DNA from 2 places in the Streptomyces bathyalis genome. Region 2 is predicted to be linked to the other one. Evidence: riboswitches for the same ligand, from Rfam matches in the RefSeq annotation. Region 2 holds a riboswitch; the other holds the start of a gene.
What was found. A riboswitch is a leader RNA that binds a small molecule or an ion and turns the genes downstream of it on or off. The one in region 2 is predicted to bind glycine.

Region 1: it holds a riboswitch for glycine, as region 2 does, so the genes downstream of both, gcvT (glycine cleavage system aminomethyltransferase GcvT) here and gcvP (aminomethyl-transferring glycine dehydrogenase) in region 2, are expected to answer to the same signal.

What each region holds. Positions count from the first base shown of each region.
Region 1 covers NZ_CP048882.1:2,012,646-2,020,266, reverse strand. Annotated here, with positions in the region: gene glyA (serine hydroxymethyltransferase) at 1-1,244, opposite strand, end outside; gene gcvH (glycine cleavage system protein GcvH) at 1,374-1,754, opposite strand; gene gcvT (glycine cleavage system aminomethyltransferase GcvT) at 1,893-3,047, opposite strand; glycine riboswitch at 3,192-3,301, opposite strand; gene G4Z16_RS08640 (AAA family ATPase) at 3,473-4,243, shown strand; gene G4Z16_RS08635 (enhanced serine sensitivity protein SseB) at 4,325-5,095, shown strand; gene G4Z16_RS08630 (enhanced serine sensitivity protein SseB C-terminal domain-containing protein) at 5,345-6,103, shown strand; gene G4Z16_RS08625 (ABC transporter permease) at 6,414-7,412, shown strand; gene G4Z16_RS08620 (ABC transporter substrate-binding protein) at 7,498-7,621, shown strand, end outside.
Region 2 covers NZ_CP048882.1:7,061,042-7,068,662, forward strand. Annotated here, with positions in the region: gene G4Z16_RS30700 (MerR family transcriptional regulator) at 123-734, shown strand; gene G4Z16_RS30705 (DNA polymerase IV) at 766-2,316, shown strand; partial or broken gene G4Z16_RS33380 (PRC-barrel domain-containing protein) at 2,469-2,891, opposite strand; glycine riboswitch at 2,863-2,958, shown strand; gene gcvP (aminomethyl-transferring glycine dehydrogenase) at 3,145-6,033, shown strand; gene G4Z16_RS30720 (DUF5999 family protein) at 6,132-6,338, opposite strand; gene G4Z16_RS30725 (hypothetical protein) at 6,613-7,221, opposite strand.

The DNA.
Region 1 (7,621 bases), 5.0 Mb from region 2:
TTCTCGGTGAGCGCCGTGACGCGGGCGCTCAGGGACTTGGCCTTGTCCTCGTCGAAGCGGGGGAGCAGCGCCTCGGCGATGATGTCGGCGACCTCGCGGAAATCCTCCTCCTGGAAGCCCCGGGTCGCCAGCGCGGGCGTCCCGATGCGAAGGCCGGAGGTGACCATGGGCGGGCGGGGGTCGTTCGGCACGGCGTTGCGGTTCACGGTGATGCCGATCCCGTGCAGCCTGTCCTCGGCCTGCTGGCCGTCCAGTTCGCTGTTGCGCAGGTCGACGAGGATCAGGTGCACGTCCGTGCCGCCGGAGAGTACGGAGACGCCCGCGTCCACCGCGTCCTGCTGCAGCAGCCGCTCGGCCAGCAGCCGGGCACCGGTGAGGGTCCGCTGCTGGCGCTCCTTGAACTCGTCGGAGGCCGCGATCTTGAACGACACGGCCTTGGCCGCGATGACGTGCTCCAGCGGGCCGCCCTGCTGGCCGGGGAAGACCGCGGAGTTGATCTTCTTGGCGTACTCCTTCGTGGAGAGGATCACGCCGCCGCGCGGGCCGCCGAGCGTCTTGTGCGTGGTCGTGGTCACGACGTCCGCGTACGGCACCGGAGAGGGGTGCAGCCCGGCCGCCACCAGACCCGCGAAGTGCGCCATGTCGACCATGAGCAGGGCGCCGACCTCGTCAGCGACGCGGCGGAAGGCGGCGAAGTCCAGCTGCCGCGGGTAGGCGGACCAGCCGGCGATGATCATCTGCGGCCGGTGCTCGCGCGCCAGCCTGCCGACCTCGTCCATGTCGACCTGGCTGGTCTTCTCGTCGACGTGGTAGGCGACGACGTTGTAGAGCTTGCCGGAGAAGTTGATCTTCATGCCGTGCGTGAGGTGACCGCCGTGCGCCAGGTCCAGGCCCATGATCGTGTCACCGGGCTTGAGCAGCGCGAACATCGCGGCGGCGTTCGCGGACGCGCCGGAGTGCGGCTGTACGTTGGCTGCCTCCGCCCCGAAGAGCGCCTTGATGCGCTCGCGCGCGATGTCCTCGATGACGTCGACGTGTTCGCAGCCGCCGTAGTAGCGACGCCCCGGGTAGCCCTCCGCGTACTTGTTGGTGAGGACGGAGCCCTGGGCCTCCAGGGAGGCGACGGGCGCGAAGTTCTCCGACGCGATCATCTCGAGGGTGGACTGCTGGCGGTGGAGTTCGGCGTCGACGGCGGCGGCGACGTCCGGGTCCACCTCGTGGAGAGAGCTGTTCAGAAGCGACATGGAACCATCCCTGGTGGCAGGCCGGTCGGGCACATTGGCGGACATACGGCGTTCAGTCGTTGCTGCTCGGGCGTAGGGGGCCGCTCTCGCGGCTCCGGGCGACAGGGGCCGGTCGGTGCGGGCCCGGCGTCAGCTTCCGGCGGTGAACGAGGCGTACTCGTCGGCCGTCAGCAGACCCTCCGGCTCGTCCGTGACACGCACCTTGAACAGCCAGCCGCCCTCGAACGGGGAGGAGTTGACCAGCGCCGGGTCGTCCACGACATCCTGGTTGATCTCGGTGATCTCGCCGGAGACCGGCGCGTAGAGGTCGCTGACCGACTTGGTCGACTCCAGCTCGCCGCAGGGTTCGCCCGCGGTCACCGTGTCCCCGTTCTCGGGAAGCTGGACGAAGACGACATCGCCGAGCGCGTCGGCGGCGTGCGCCGTGATGCCGACCGTCGAGACGCCGTCATCGGCGGCCGACAGCCACTCGTGCTCCTTGCTGTAACGCAGCTGCTGCGGGTTGCTCATGGTGCGATTCTCCTGGATGAGAGGGGAACGGAGGGAATCAGTCTTGGTCAGTGGGACGCAGGACACGTCGAGCGGCGCGGGCCACGCCGCGGTCCGGCGCCGGGGAGGCGGGCACGGGTCGTCCCGCCGGCGCCCTTGTCAGCGTTGCCGCTTGTAGAAGGGGAGCGCCACGACCTCGTACGGCTCGTGGCTGCCGCGGATGTCCACCGCGACCCCCTCGGTGCCGGGCTCCGCGAACGCCGGGTCGACGTACGCGATGGCGATGGGCTTGCCGAGGGTGGGCGACGGGGCTCCCGAGGTCACCTCGCCGATCACCGAACCGTCCGCGGCGGAGACCACCTCGTACCCGGCACGCGGGACCCTCCTGCCCTCGGCGATCAGCCCGACGAGCTTGCGCGGCGGCGACGTCTCGGCCTGACCGGCGGCGGCCTCCAGCGGCTCGCGCCCGACGAAGGCACCGTCGTTGGTGGTCTTCTCGAACTTCACGATCCGGCCCATGCCCGCGTCGAACGGCGTGGTCCGCGTGGTCAGTTCGTGCCCGTACAGCGGCATCCCCGCCTCGAGGCGGAGCGTGTCACGGCAGCTCAGGCCGCACGGCACGAGGCCCGCGGGGGCACCCGCCTCGGTGAGCGCCTCCCACACGGCCACGGCGTCGGAGGGGGAGACGAACAGCTCGAAGCCGTCCTCGCCGGTGTATCCCGTACGGGCGATGAGTGCGTCCCGGCCGGCGACGGTGCCCGGCAGCCCCGCGTAGTACTTCAGCCCCTCCAGGTCGGCGTCCGTGACGCCCTTGAGGATGCCGGCGGCCTCCGGGCCCTGCACGGCGATCAGCGCGTAGGCGTCCCGGTCGTCGCGCACCTCGGCGCCGAAGCCGGCGCTGCGCTCACGCAGTGCGTCCAGCACGGTCTGCGCGTTGGAGGCGTTGGCGACGACCATGTACGTGTCCTCGCCGGTGCGGTAGACGATCAGGTCGTCGAGGATGCCGCCCGAGGCGTCGCACAGCATGGTGTAGCGGGCGCGTCCGACCGACAGCCGGGAGAGGTGGCCGACCAGCGCGTAGTCCAGCAGTTCGCCGGCCTGTTGCCCGGTGACGGTGATCTCGCCCATGTGCGAGAGGTCGAAGAGACCCGCGCGCGTGCGCACGGCGACGTGCTCGTCCCGCTCGCTGCCGTAGCGCAGGGGCATGTCCCAGCCGGCGAAGTCGGTCATCGTCGCGCCGAGCGCGCGGTGTACCGCGTCGAGGGCGGTTGTGCGCGGGCCGCCGCCGGTGGCCCCGCTGTCGGTCTCGCTCATGTCAGGCTCCCGTGACTCGGTGACGCGGATGTCCTCCCCATCTGTCATCGGAACCTGAGAGGTTCGCCACGAGCCCTCGTGCACGGGCGGTGGCTTGCACCTTGGGTGGAGCCGCCTGTGGGCGGCCCGCTTTTCAGATCTGCCTCGTCCTGCGCGGTATCGGTGCCTGAGAGATTCAAGGGAGGACTTGCTCCTTCGGCGCCCCGGCGGGACCGCGCTCCGAGCGCGGCCGGGAACTCTCCCGCGTGGATTCAAACGGCCGGTATCCAGTTGACTGGCCCGCTCATCATGGCACGGCGGCGAAGAGGCGTCGACGGTGCATGGCTTCGGCCGGCTGCGATGCCGCCTTGCTGCGCATTACCATTTCTTGACACTCTCGGAGGCGAGCCGCCGGACGGCGGCCATATCCGGGGAGGGGCGATCAGGTGGGCAGCCTGCGCAGTGCGTACGCGACCGTGACCGGCTGGGGGTACTCGCCCTCCGGCCAGGCCAAAGACGCCGCCGACTCTCCTGTACGGGCGGCGGCGCCGCCACCGGCGCCCGTCGAGACGGCTGTTGCGGGCACCCAGGCGCCCGTCGAGGCCGGTGCCACGGCCGTTCCGGCGGACTCACCCCCGCCCGCCGCCTCCGTGGACCTCCGCGGTACGGCCGCCCGGCGGACGTTGCGGTATCCGACCGGTGACCGCGTCGTCGTCTCCGGGCTTCCGGGCAGCGGCAAGTCGACGCTGATCCGACGCGTCCTCGCCCTCCAGGACACCGTCCGCCGCATCGACTCCCAGGACGTGCGCGAGCGTTGGGGGTCCGCGCTGCCGCGCTGGCTGCCGTACGCCGCGTACCGTCCCCTCGCCCGCATCGCGCACTACGCGGGGCTGCGGCGGGCGCTCTCCTCCGGCGCGAGCGTGGTCGTGCACGACTGCGGCAGCCAGGCGTGGGTGCGCAACTGGCTCGGCCGGGACGCCCTCCGGCGCGGCCGCGCCCTCCACCTCGTCCTGCTGGACGTGCCGGTGGCGACGGCGCTGCGCAGTCAGGCCGAGCGCGGACGCACCGTCTCCGGCTACGCGTTCATGCGCCACCGCAGGGCCGTGCGGCGGCTGATCGTGAACGCGGAGTCCGGGCGGCTGCCGCGCGGATGCCAGTCGGTGGTCCTTCTGGACCGGGGCGCCGCGGGAGCACTCGCCGGCATCTCCTTCGAGTAGCAACGCGCGGAAGGCGCACGCCCGGCGCGCACGGCCGGACCGCTCGCAACCCGCTGTGACCACCGCACTAGGGTGGCGGTCATGACCATTCCTCAGCAGTACGGACCGGGCCATGGCGGAGGCTGGCCCGGCAACGAGCTGGAGGAGGCACTCGCCGCCTCCCTCGAAGTGCCAGGCGCCGGTGCCCGGCTGCTTGAGGTGCTCGGACGCAGCAGCGTCTGGGTGCCGCTGCCCGAGGGCGGCGGCCCCGACAGTCCCGACCTGGATCTGCCGACCGTGGAGCTCAACGGCGGCGTCTACGTTCCCGTCTTCAGTTCCGAGCAGCAGTTCCTGCAGGTCGTCGGGAGCCATATGTCCTTCACCGTCGCGCCCGCACGCGAATTCGCCCGCGGGCTGCCCCCCCAGGTGGGCATCGCCGTGAACCCGGAGGGCACCGTCGGCATGCCGCTGCCGCCCGAGGCCGTCGCCGAGCTGTGCGCCAACACCCCGGGTGAGCAGGCCGCGTGGGGCGTGGCGCGCGGCGCGCGGGTGCGGCTCTACGAGCCGGACTGGCAGGAGGAGCCCGTGGACTTCCTCGCCGCCGCGGCCGGGGAGTTCGCCGTCCTGCCGTGGATGCGCGCGGCCCGCCGCGCACTCGCGAGCTCCGAGGGGGATCCGCCGTCGCTGTTCGTCGGCGTCGAGCTGGACCACCTGGACCCGGACATCCGGCAGGCCGCGCACGACGCGCTCGCGCGTGCGCTGGGCCGCGCGCAGGTCAGATGGCCGGTTCAGCTCGTGCTGATGGACGCCGCCCAGGACCCGGTCGTCGACTGGATGCGGCACTGCGTGCGGCCCTTCTACACCCGGGACTGAGGTCCGGGTCCCTACGGGCCCGCTCCGCCCCAGGACGTAGCGCTTCAGCACGACGCCCCGTGTCGGTCCCTGCTCGTAAGCTGGTTTGATGACGGGGACAACGGGGAGGGCCGCGTTCGCGGGCCCGGTACAGATCATTGAGAAGGACGGCTTCCTCACCGGCCGCGCCGCCCGGGAGTGCCTCCCGGGCAGGAGGCTCTGGGGGAGGCCGGCGAAGCGTCGGAGCGGTTCCGGTGGAAGGACGGCCAGGTGAGCGCGGGTGCAGGCGTCGAGCAGCTGCTGGGGCAGGTGTCGCCGGGGAGGTACGACACCTATGAGGCGCTGCTCGATGCGCTCACCGACGGCGAAGTGTGGATGCTGCTCTGGAACGGACGTCCGGGCGCGCCGGACGCCCAGTACGGAAACATGGAGGTCGGCGGGTATGGCTACGCCCCCTGCGTGAGTTCCGCCCAGGAGCTGGCCGTCTCCGGCTGGGACCGCTCGCACGAGATCGTCAGCGGCCGTGAGATCGCCGCCGCGCTCTTCCCGGAGCGCTGGGGGATCTGGCTCAACCCGCACGCCCCGGGCGGCGGGGTCGGCATCCCGTGGCTCGACCTGCGGCGCATCGCCCTGGGCTTGGACCAGTTGCCCGCGGGGCCGCTGCGCATCAGCGAACCGAGCCTGGACGTCGCGCAGTTCTACGCGCTGCTGAGCCAGAACGCACATCGCACGCCCGTCGTGCGTTCCCTGCGCCGCGCCTGGGTGCAGCCGGCACTCGGCGCCGGCTATCTCGCGATCGGCCTCGACCTGTACGACACGGGCCGGCAGGCCGTGGAGTCGGCGCAGCAGATGATGCGTCAGTCGGTGGCGGCCGTCCCTGAGGGGCTGCCGGTCTCCAGTGTCGCGATGTCGGACGACTACGACCCGGTGGCGATGTGGCTGCGGCGCAATTCGCGGCCATTCTTCGATCGTGACGTGCCGACGGCCGACGCCGCTCCTGGGCACGGCTACGGATTCCCCCGCTCCTGACGCCCGTCCGCCCGGTCGGTACGCAACCGGACTTCCTCCAGGGATGCCTGGTGGAAGGAAGCGCAGGTGGGCGGTTGTCCACGCGCATTGACGGGATTCCGATAGTCGCCAGTTGCCGTTCGTATAACGGAATCTGACGCGTCACATCACAGTTGAGCATCCTTTCCCCGGGGGGACTGGCGGGTGATCGCATGGCCGATGAGACTCCCGAGCGTTGAGGCATCGGCCTTGTGAACGTGCGAATTGCGAACTGGCCGCTACAGCGGCGGGCGTGGCTGGTCACCCCCGGCCGAGAGAGGGTTTCCCCACGATGACGGCACCACTGCACGACACGTCCGCGGAGACCGCGCCCGTCGACCCGGCACTCGGTGGCGTGGAAGGCAAGTCCATCGAAGGGCGCTCCCTCGGACGGATCGCGTGGAACCGCCTCAAGCGGGACAAGGTGGCACTCATCGGCGGCGGCGTCGTCCTGGTGCTCATCCTGGTCGCGTTCTTCGCGCCGTTCATCGTGAGCCTGCTGGGACATCCGCCGGACGAGCACCACGAAGAGCTGATCGACCCGCTCTTCCAGACTCCCAAGGGTGCGCTCGGCGGTATCAGCGGTGAGCATCTCCTGGGCGTCGAACCGGGCAACGGCCGCGACATCTTCAGCCGCATCGTCTACGGCGCGCGCGTCTCGCTGCTCGTCGGCTTCCTCTCGGCCGTGGTCGCCGTCGTCGTCGGAACCGTGCTCGGCGCTCTCGCCGGTTACTTCGGCGGCTGGCTCGACGCGGTCATCAGCCGCGTGATGGACATGCTGCTGGCCTTCCCCCAACTGCTGTTCATCATCTCGCTGATCTCCGTGGTGCCGAACGAGATGTTCGGGCTGACGGGCACGGGCGTACGGCTCACCGTCATGATCCTGGTGATCGGCTTCTTCGGGTGGCCCTACATCGGCCGCATCGTGCGCGGCCAGACGCTCTCGCTCCGCGAGCGGGAGTACGTGGAGGCGGCGCGCAGCCTCGGAGCGGGGCGGCGCTACATCCTCTTCAAGGAACTGCTGCCGAACCTGATCGCGCCGATCACCGTGTACACCACGCTCATGATTCCCACCAACATCCTCACCGAGGCCGCCCTCAGCTTCCTCGGCGTGGGCGTCAAGCCGCCGACCGCCTCCTGGGGGCAGATGCTCTCCCAGGCTGTGCGCTATTACGAGACGGATCCGATGTTCATGGTGGTGCCGGGTGTGGCCATCTTCATCACCGTTCTCTCCTTCAACCTCTTCGGCGACGGCGTGCGCGACGCGCTGGACCCCAAGGGTTCCCGATGACCCCCACACCACCAGGCGTGTCCTGGTTCTGTCCCCGGCCCGGCGCAGCCGTGCGGGCCGTGACCTACACCGGAGGATGCAGATCGTGACAACCCAACGCTCATCGAGGCGCAGGATCGCCGCGTCGGCCGTCGCGGTCGCGGCCCTCCTGACCACCGCAGCTTGCGGTGGCGGCGGCAGTGACAGCGAGGGCGACGGCAAGGCGCCCG
Region 2 (7,621 bases):
CTTTCGGTTACGGGAAACCACTCCTTGGGGCATTTTCACCCGGCGTGCCGAGTGTGGCGATCGTTGACGCACCACGGGTGACTGCCTACCTTCGGTGAGGCAGGTCCCGGTCATGCCCCGGGATGCGGAGGACGGAGGTCGGCGTGAGAGATACCGGCGACGGTATGGCGGCGGGCGAGACCCCTCCTCGCGGGGGCTCGGCAGGTCCGCTGCAGGGGGAGAGATCCACGGACGAATCGCCGGAACTCATCGGATACCGCGGCCCCACCGCTTGCTCGGCCGCCGGGATCACCTACCGCCAGCTCGACTACTGGGCGCGCACAGGGCTCGTGGAGCCGAGCATCCGTCCCGCCTACGGATCCGGAAGCCAGCGGCTCTACAGCTTTCGCGACATCGTGGTCCTCAAGATCGTCAAGCGGCTGCTGGACACGGGCGTCTCGCTGCAGAACATCCGCACCGCCGTCCAGCATCTGCGCACCCGCGGCCGTACCGACCTGACCCAGATGACGCTGATGAGCGACGGAGCCACCGTCTACGAGTGCTCTTCGCCCGACGAAGTCGTCGACCTGCTGCAGGGCGGGCAAGGCGTGTTCGGGATCGCCGTCGGCGTGGTGTGGAAAGACGTCGAGGGAGCCCTGGCGCAGCTGCACGGCGAGCACGTCGACACCGGCGAGACCATCGTGGGTGATCATCCCGGGGACGAGCTGGCGCGGCGGCGCAACCGCGCAGGCTGACTGTCGGTCCCATGCGGCACCATCGACCAATGTGAGAAGCGCTCCGACGATCCTCCATCTGGACATGGACGCCTTCTACGCTGCCGTCGAGCAGGCATCCAAGCCCAGCCTCCGCGGAAAACCCGTCGTCGTCGGCGGGCTCGGGCCGCGCGGAGTCGTCGCCACGGCCTCGTACGAGGCGCGGATCTTCGGCGTCCATTCGGCCATGCCCATGGGCCAGGCCCGCCGTCTGTGCCCGAACGCCGCCTACCTCTCGCCTCGCTTCAGCCTCTACAGGGACGTCAGCGATGCCGTCATGGAGATCCTCGGCGGGCTGTCGCCGCTCGTGGAGCCCCTCAGCCTCGACGAGGCCTTCGTCGACCTGGAGGCCGGCGAGGCGCTGACCGACGGCTCGGCGTCTCCGGCCGTACGAGCGGTGGGGGAGCGGCTGCGGCAGACGATCAGCGAGATGACGGGGCTCAGCGGCTCCGTGGGGCTGGCCGGCTCGAAGATGCTCGCCAAGATCGGCTCGGAGCAGGCGAAGCCCGACGGGCTCGTCGTCATCGAGCCGGGCACGGAACGGGAGCTGCTGGCTCCGATGTCAGTACGCACTCTGCCGGGCGTGGGTCCGGCCACGGCAGAGGTGCTGCGCCGCGCCGGGATCACCACCGTCGGGGACACGGCGGAGGCGGGTGAGGCGGAGCTGCTGAGACTTCTGGGCAGGGCGCACGGCACTTCGCTCTACGCGATGGCGAACGGCTGGGACGACCGTCCCGTGATCGCGGAGCGCGACGCGAAATCGGTGTCGGTGGAGGACACTTTCGACGTCGACCTCACCGACAGGGCGCTCGTCCAGGCGCACCTCGCGCGCCTCGCCGAACGGTGCGCGGAGCGGCTTCGTGCGGCCGGGAGGTCCGGCCGCACGGTTGTGATCAAGGTCCGCAGTTATGACTTCTCGACCCTGACGCGCTCGGAGACGCTGCGCGGACCCACCGACGACACCGGCGTGGTCCGCGAGGCCGCGGCCAGGCTCCTCGACACGGTGGACACCACCGCCGGGGTGCGTCTGCTGGGCGTCGGCGTCAGCGGTCTGGCCGACTTCACTCAGGAAGATCTGTTCGCACAGGCACAGGCCGACGCGGATGCCGCGGCAGCGGCAGAAGGTAGGACAGCGGGCCACCTGGGGGAGGAGCACGGGCCGGCTGCCGTGCCCGAGGAGCCGGAGGTTCCGGCCCACCGGCGCTGGGTGCCGGGCCGGGACGTCAGGCATGCGGAGCTCGGTCTCGGCTGGGTGCAGGGCAGTGGGCTCGGCCGGGTCACCGTGAGGTTCGAGGATCCTGGGTCCGTGCCCGGCCGGGTGCGGACCTACTCCGTCGACGATCCCGCTCTGGAGCCTGCCGAACCGCCGCCGCTCGCGGCGATGGCGCGGCGGAAGCGGATCGAGGGGTTGGGCCGAACGGGGGAATCGTCTCAGCTCTCGGTCCCCGCTATCCGTCCGAAGTCCCTGTCCGGCGGAGGCGAGGACGGTGCCGGCCCCGACGACGCCGGTGAGGAGGGCACAGGGCCGACGGACTCGGCCGGGGGCGGCACCTCCAGCCCGTAGTGGAGATACAGCTGGAGCTCCTGGCGGGGGGAGAGGTGCCTGCCCACGCCGAGCACGGGTGTGCTGCGCACCAGCGCCCTCTCGAACGGGACGTGGAGGGCGCCGCCGACGAGCTCGCTCGGCTCCAGCGGTACGAGGGTCTCGCGCCGGAAGATGCCCGTGCGCACGGCCGCCCACTCCGGCTCGCCCGTCGCGTCGTCGAGGTACACCTCGCCGACCGTTCCGATCTTGCAGCCGCTGCTGTCGAGTGCTCTGCGCCCGATAAGGCTCCGTGGATCGATGTCGTTCTGCACGGTCCCTCCAAGTCGTGGTTCAGGGGCACCGGGTGCGTCACGGGACGAGGCCGGCCCTGGGGTCTGGTGATCTGGCGAACCCCCTCCTCGGCTCTGCCGTGCTGCCGCGCAACAGCGTGCTGCGGGGGCGCCGAGGACGCCGGGAGCCGGTCGTACAAGCCGTATTACCACCCAAAGGCACATTTCAGCGGTTGGCCACCCGAGTGCACCCGGGTCCTGTGGGAGGAACCGCTGGTAGGCTCGAAGTGGCTGTGGACCCCGAGCGGGAGAGTCCTCCGGCATCAGCCGGGGGCGCCGAAGGAGCAACTCCTCCCCGGAATCTCTCAGGCTCACGTACCGCGCGGGTGAGGTCACTCTGGAAAGCAGGGCGGGCCGAGCAGTGCCTGGGCTCCTCCTCACCGACGGTGAAAGCCGGGTCTCCCTCAGCGGGGGCGGACCGGTGAAACTCTCAGGTTGAGATGACAGAGGGGGAGGCCGTCCGGGCACCAGCGCCGTGGTGTCCCCGTAGGTCACAGTGACCAGGAGGCCCCCGCAGATGACTGCCAACCGCATCCCTCTCGCCGATCTCGAACGCGGAACTCCTTTCGAACGGCGGCACATCGGCCCGGACGCCGGTGCCCAGGCGAAGATGCTCGCCCAGGTCGGATACGGCTCCCTCGACGAGCTGACCGCCGCCGCCGTCCCCGACGTGATCAAGAGCAAAGAGGCCCTGAACCTGCCTCCTGGCCGCACCGAGGCCGAAGTGATCGCGGAGCTGCGGCAGTTCGCGGCCCGCAACCAGGTGCTTCCGTCGATGATCGGCCTCGGCTACTACGGGACCTTCACCCCCTCGGTCGTCCTGCGCAACGTCATGGAGAACCCCGCCTGGTACACCGCGTACACGCCGTACCAGCCGGAGATCTCGCAGGGCCGCCTCGAGGCCCTGCTCAACTTCCAGACCATGGTGGCCGACCTGACGGGCCTGCCGACCTCGGGTGCCTCGCTCCTCGACGAGCCCACTGCGGCGGCCGAGGCCATGGCGCTCTCCCGCCGGGTCGGCAAGGTCAAGCAGGGCGTCTTCCTCGTGGACGCCGACTGCCTGCCGCAGACGATCGCCGTCATCCGGACCCGCGCTGAACCGACCGGCGTCGAGGTCGTCGTCGCCGACCTGAGCGACGGAATCCCGGCCGACGTGGCCGAGCGCGGAGTATTCGGGCTGCTCCTGCAGTACCCCGGAGCCTCCGGCGCCGTGCGGGACCACCGTGCCGTCATCGAGCAGGCGCACGAGCTCGGAGCGGTCGTGACCGTCGCCGCCGACCTGCTCGCGCTCACGCTGCTGAGCTCGCCCGGGTCGCTCGGCGCGGACATCGCGGTCGGCTCCAGCCAGCGCTTCGGCGTGCCCATGGGCTTCGGAGGGCCGCATGCCGGCTACATGTCGGTACGCGACAAGTACGCCCGCAGCCTGCCCGGCCGCCTCGTCGGCGTCTCCAAGGACGCGGACGGTCACCAGGCCTACCGCCTCGCCCTGCAGACCCGTGAGCAGCACATCCGCCGGGAGAAGGCCACCAGCAACATCTGCACCGCCCAGGTGCTGCTCGCCGTGATGTCCGGGATGTACGCAGTGCACCACGGGCCGGAGGGCCTGGCCAACATCGCCCGCCGCACGCACCGCTACGCCACTCTGCTCGCTGAGGGGCTGCGCGGAGGCGGAGTGGAGATCGTGCACGGCAGCTACTTCGACACCGTCACGGCGCGGGTCCCCGGAGGTGCGGCCGAGATCGTCGCCCGTGCGCGCGAGACGGGCGTGAACCTGCGGGAGACGGACGCGGACCACGTCGGCATGGCCTGCGACGAGACCACGGGCCGGGCCCAGCTGGAGGCTGTGTGGTCCGCGTTCGGAGTCGAGGCCGACGCAGAGGAGCTGGACGCCGGACTCTCCGGGGACGCGCTGCCCGAGGCGCTGCTGCGCACCGAGGACTATCTGACCCACCCCGTCTTCCACGAGTACCGCTCCGAGACGGCGATGCTGCGCTACCTGCGCAGGCTCGCAGACCGGGACTACGCGCTGGACCGCGGCATGATCCCGCTCGGCTCGTGCACCATGAAGCTCAACGCCACCACCGAGATGGAGGCCGTCACCTGGCCCGAGTTCGCCGGGCTGCACCCCTTCGCTCCGGCCGAGCAGGCGGAGGGCTACCTTGCGCTGATCCATCAGCTGGAGGATCAGCTCGCGGAGATCACCGGCTACGACAAGGTCTCCCTGCAGCCCAACGCCGGATCCCAGGGCGAGCTGGCAGGACTTCTGGCCGTCCGGGCGTACCACCGCTCACGCGGCGACGACCAGCGCAACGTCTGCCTGATCCCCTCCTCGGCGCACGGTACGAACGCGGCGAGCGCGATCATGGCCGGCATGCGGGTCGTGGTGGTCAAGACCAGCGAGGACGGCGACGTGGACACCGCCGACCTGCGCGCGAAGATCGAGCAGCACGGCGACGAGCTGTCCGTGCTGATGGTCACCTACCCCTCCACGCACGGCGTCTTCGAGGAACACATCACCGACATCTGCGCGGCCGTGCACGACGCCGGCGGTCAGGTCTACGTCGACGGTGCGAACCTCAACGCGCTGATGGGGCTCGCGCGGCCCGGCAGGTTCGGGGCCGACGTCTCCCACCTGAACCTGCACAAGACCTTCTGCATCCCGCACGGCGGCGGTGGGCCCGGTGTCGGTCCGATCGGTGTGCGCGAGCACCTGGCACCGCACCTGCCCAACCACCCGCTCCAGCCCGCCGCGGGACCGGCGAGCGGCATCGGCCCGATCTCCGGCTCGCCCTGGGGCTCGGCGGGCATCCTGCCGATCTCTTGGGCGTACGTGAGGCTGATGGGAGCCGAGGGGCTGCGCCGCGCCACGCAGGTCGCCGTGCTCGGGGCGAACTACATCGCCAAGCGCCTGGAACCGCACTACCCGGTCCTCTACACGGGGCCGCACGGGCTCGTCGCGCACGAGTGCATCATCGACGTACGGCCGCTGACGAAGCAGACCGGCGTGAGCATCGACGACGTGGCCAAACGGCTGATCGACTACGGCTTCCATGCTCCGACCATGTCGTTCCCGGTGCCCGGGACGCTGATGACGGAACCCACCGAGAGCGAGGACCTGGCGGAGCTCGACCGGTTCTGCGAAGCGATGATCGAGATCCGCGGTGAGATCGACAAGGTCGGTTCGGGGGAGTGGCCAGCCGAGGACAACCCGCTGCGCAACGCGCCGCACACCGCGGGGCAGTTGAGCGGGGACTGGGAGCACCCGTACGGGCGGGAGACGGCCGTCTTCCCGGCCGGGGTCAGCGCTTCCGACAAGTACTGGCCGCCGGTGCGGCGTATCGACGGCGCCTTCGGCGACCGGAATCTGGTGTGCTCGTGCCCGCCGGTGGAGGAGTACGACGGCTGAGGGCGCGGGAGCGTCGGAGCGCGGAGGATCGAAACGGCGTGTGTCAGGGCCGGTTCGGTGTCACACCGGGCCGGCCCTGGCCTGTGGCTGCTGTGGGATCAGGCAGCGGTGGCGATGTTGCGGCTGTCGAGCGGACGGTGCGGGTCGATGATCTTGCCGTCCGGGAGAAGCTCGCCCGTGTCCTCGAAGAGGAGGACGCCATTGCACAGCAGGCTCCAGCCCTGCTCCGGGAAGTGGGCCACAGGGTGTGCGGCTTCCCGGTCGGCGGACTCGGCTGTCGGGCAAGGTGGCTGGTGCTGGCACATTGTCGCTGTCGTCTTCCGTTGTGTCGTGATGTCCGTGCGGCTGGTCACGATGTCCATGGCCGCCCCCCGTTCCGGTGTGTGTCCCAGTGTTCCCCTGCGGAGGAGATTCCGCAGGGATTTCGTGTCACCGCTCCTCAACCAGGAGAGACGCATCACTCGTGCGGGTGGTTGCCGTCAACTGATCCGCACATACGGGTGGTTTGCCGTATACGTGCAACGGGGGAAGCCGCCCTGGATCACCGCGACAGGCACCGCGTACGGTATCCCACGAAACTCACCTGCCGCTTCTCAGCAGGGGAGTTGCCGGAACCGAACGTCTGGTCAGCAGGGGCAGGAGCGCGTCGGCACGGTGCGGAACGTGGGCCGCGATGCCGGGGGGAGCGGGCGCGAGGGGGATGAGCAGGTCCGACGGCTGCGGGGCACCCTCGTCGATGGCCGCCGTGGCGTTTCCGTGCAGCCAGAGGGTGAGCATGTACAGCCGGGGCACGGACAGCAGCCGCGGCTGGTGGAGTCCGGGCAGCGACTCGGCCTGCCGCAGGGCCCGTTGGGACGAGGCGACGTACGGGCCGCCGCAGAAGTACGCGAAGGCCCAGCCGTCGGAGGTGAGCAGCGTCTCCGCCGCCCCCACCGCCGGGGACCCGGCAGGGGCGTCCTTCTCCCGCAGCAGGAAGCGCCAGCCGGTCAGACGCGTGTACGGGGCAGAGTTCGGTGGGCCGAAGTCGGCCAACTCGTGCACGGGCAGTGGGTGTTCGATCTCCAGCGAGAGTCCGCCGCCGTCGGCGGCGACGGGTGCGTGTCCCCGGTGTGCGGTGGCCGGCGCGCGCAGGGCCGCGAGGACGCTGCGTGCTGCGGGAGCCGGGGCGGAAGGAACGTGGAGCGGCATGGTGGATCGCCACCTCTCGCTGAAGAGCCACGTGGTGCTCGGCATGGCGCGGACGGCACTGTCGGCGTGGGGAGGTGCCGCGAAGCGGCAGCGGGACCGTCGACTGCGGGCACCGGCCGGTCCGGTGATACCGCGTCTCGATCCGTACCGGAGTTTATACGAAACGCGTTACATCACCATTTCGGCTAACGGGCCACCACTTTCGTTTCAAGACTGCATCCGGCCGGTATTGCACCGCACTTGACCACATGTACCGCGGCGGGAGGCCCTGTGGCCTGGGGTGATTGAGACGTCGTGGTCGGCCGGATCCAGTCTGCGTTTCCCACAAGGACTGTGCGCGTGGTCTTGGACCACTGCCGTATGCCTCCGGAACGTGCCGTTCGGCGCAGGTGAGAGGTTC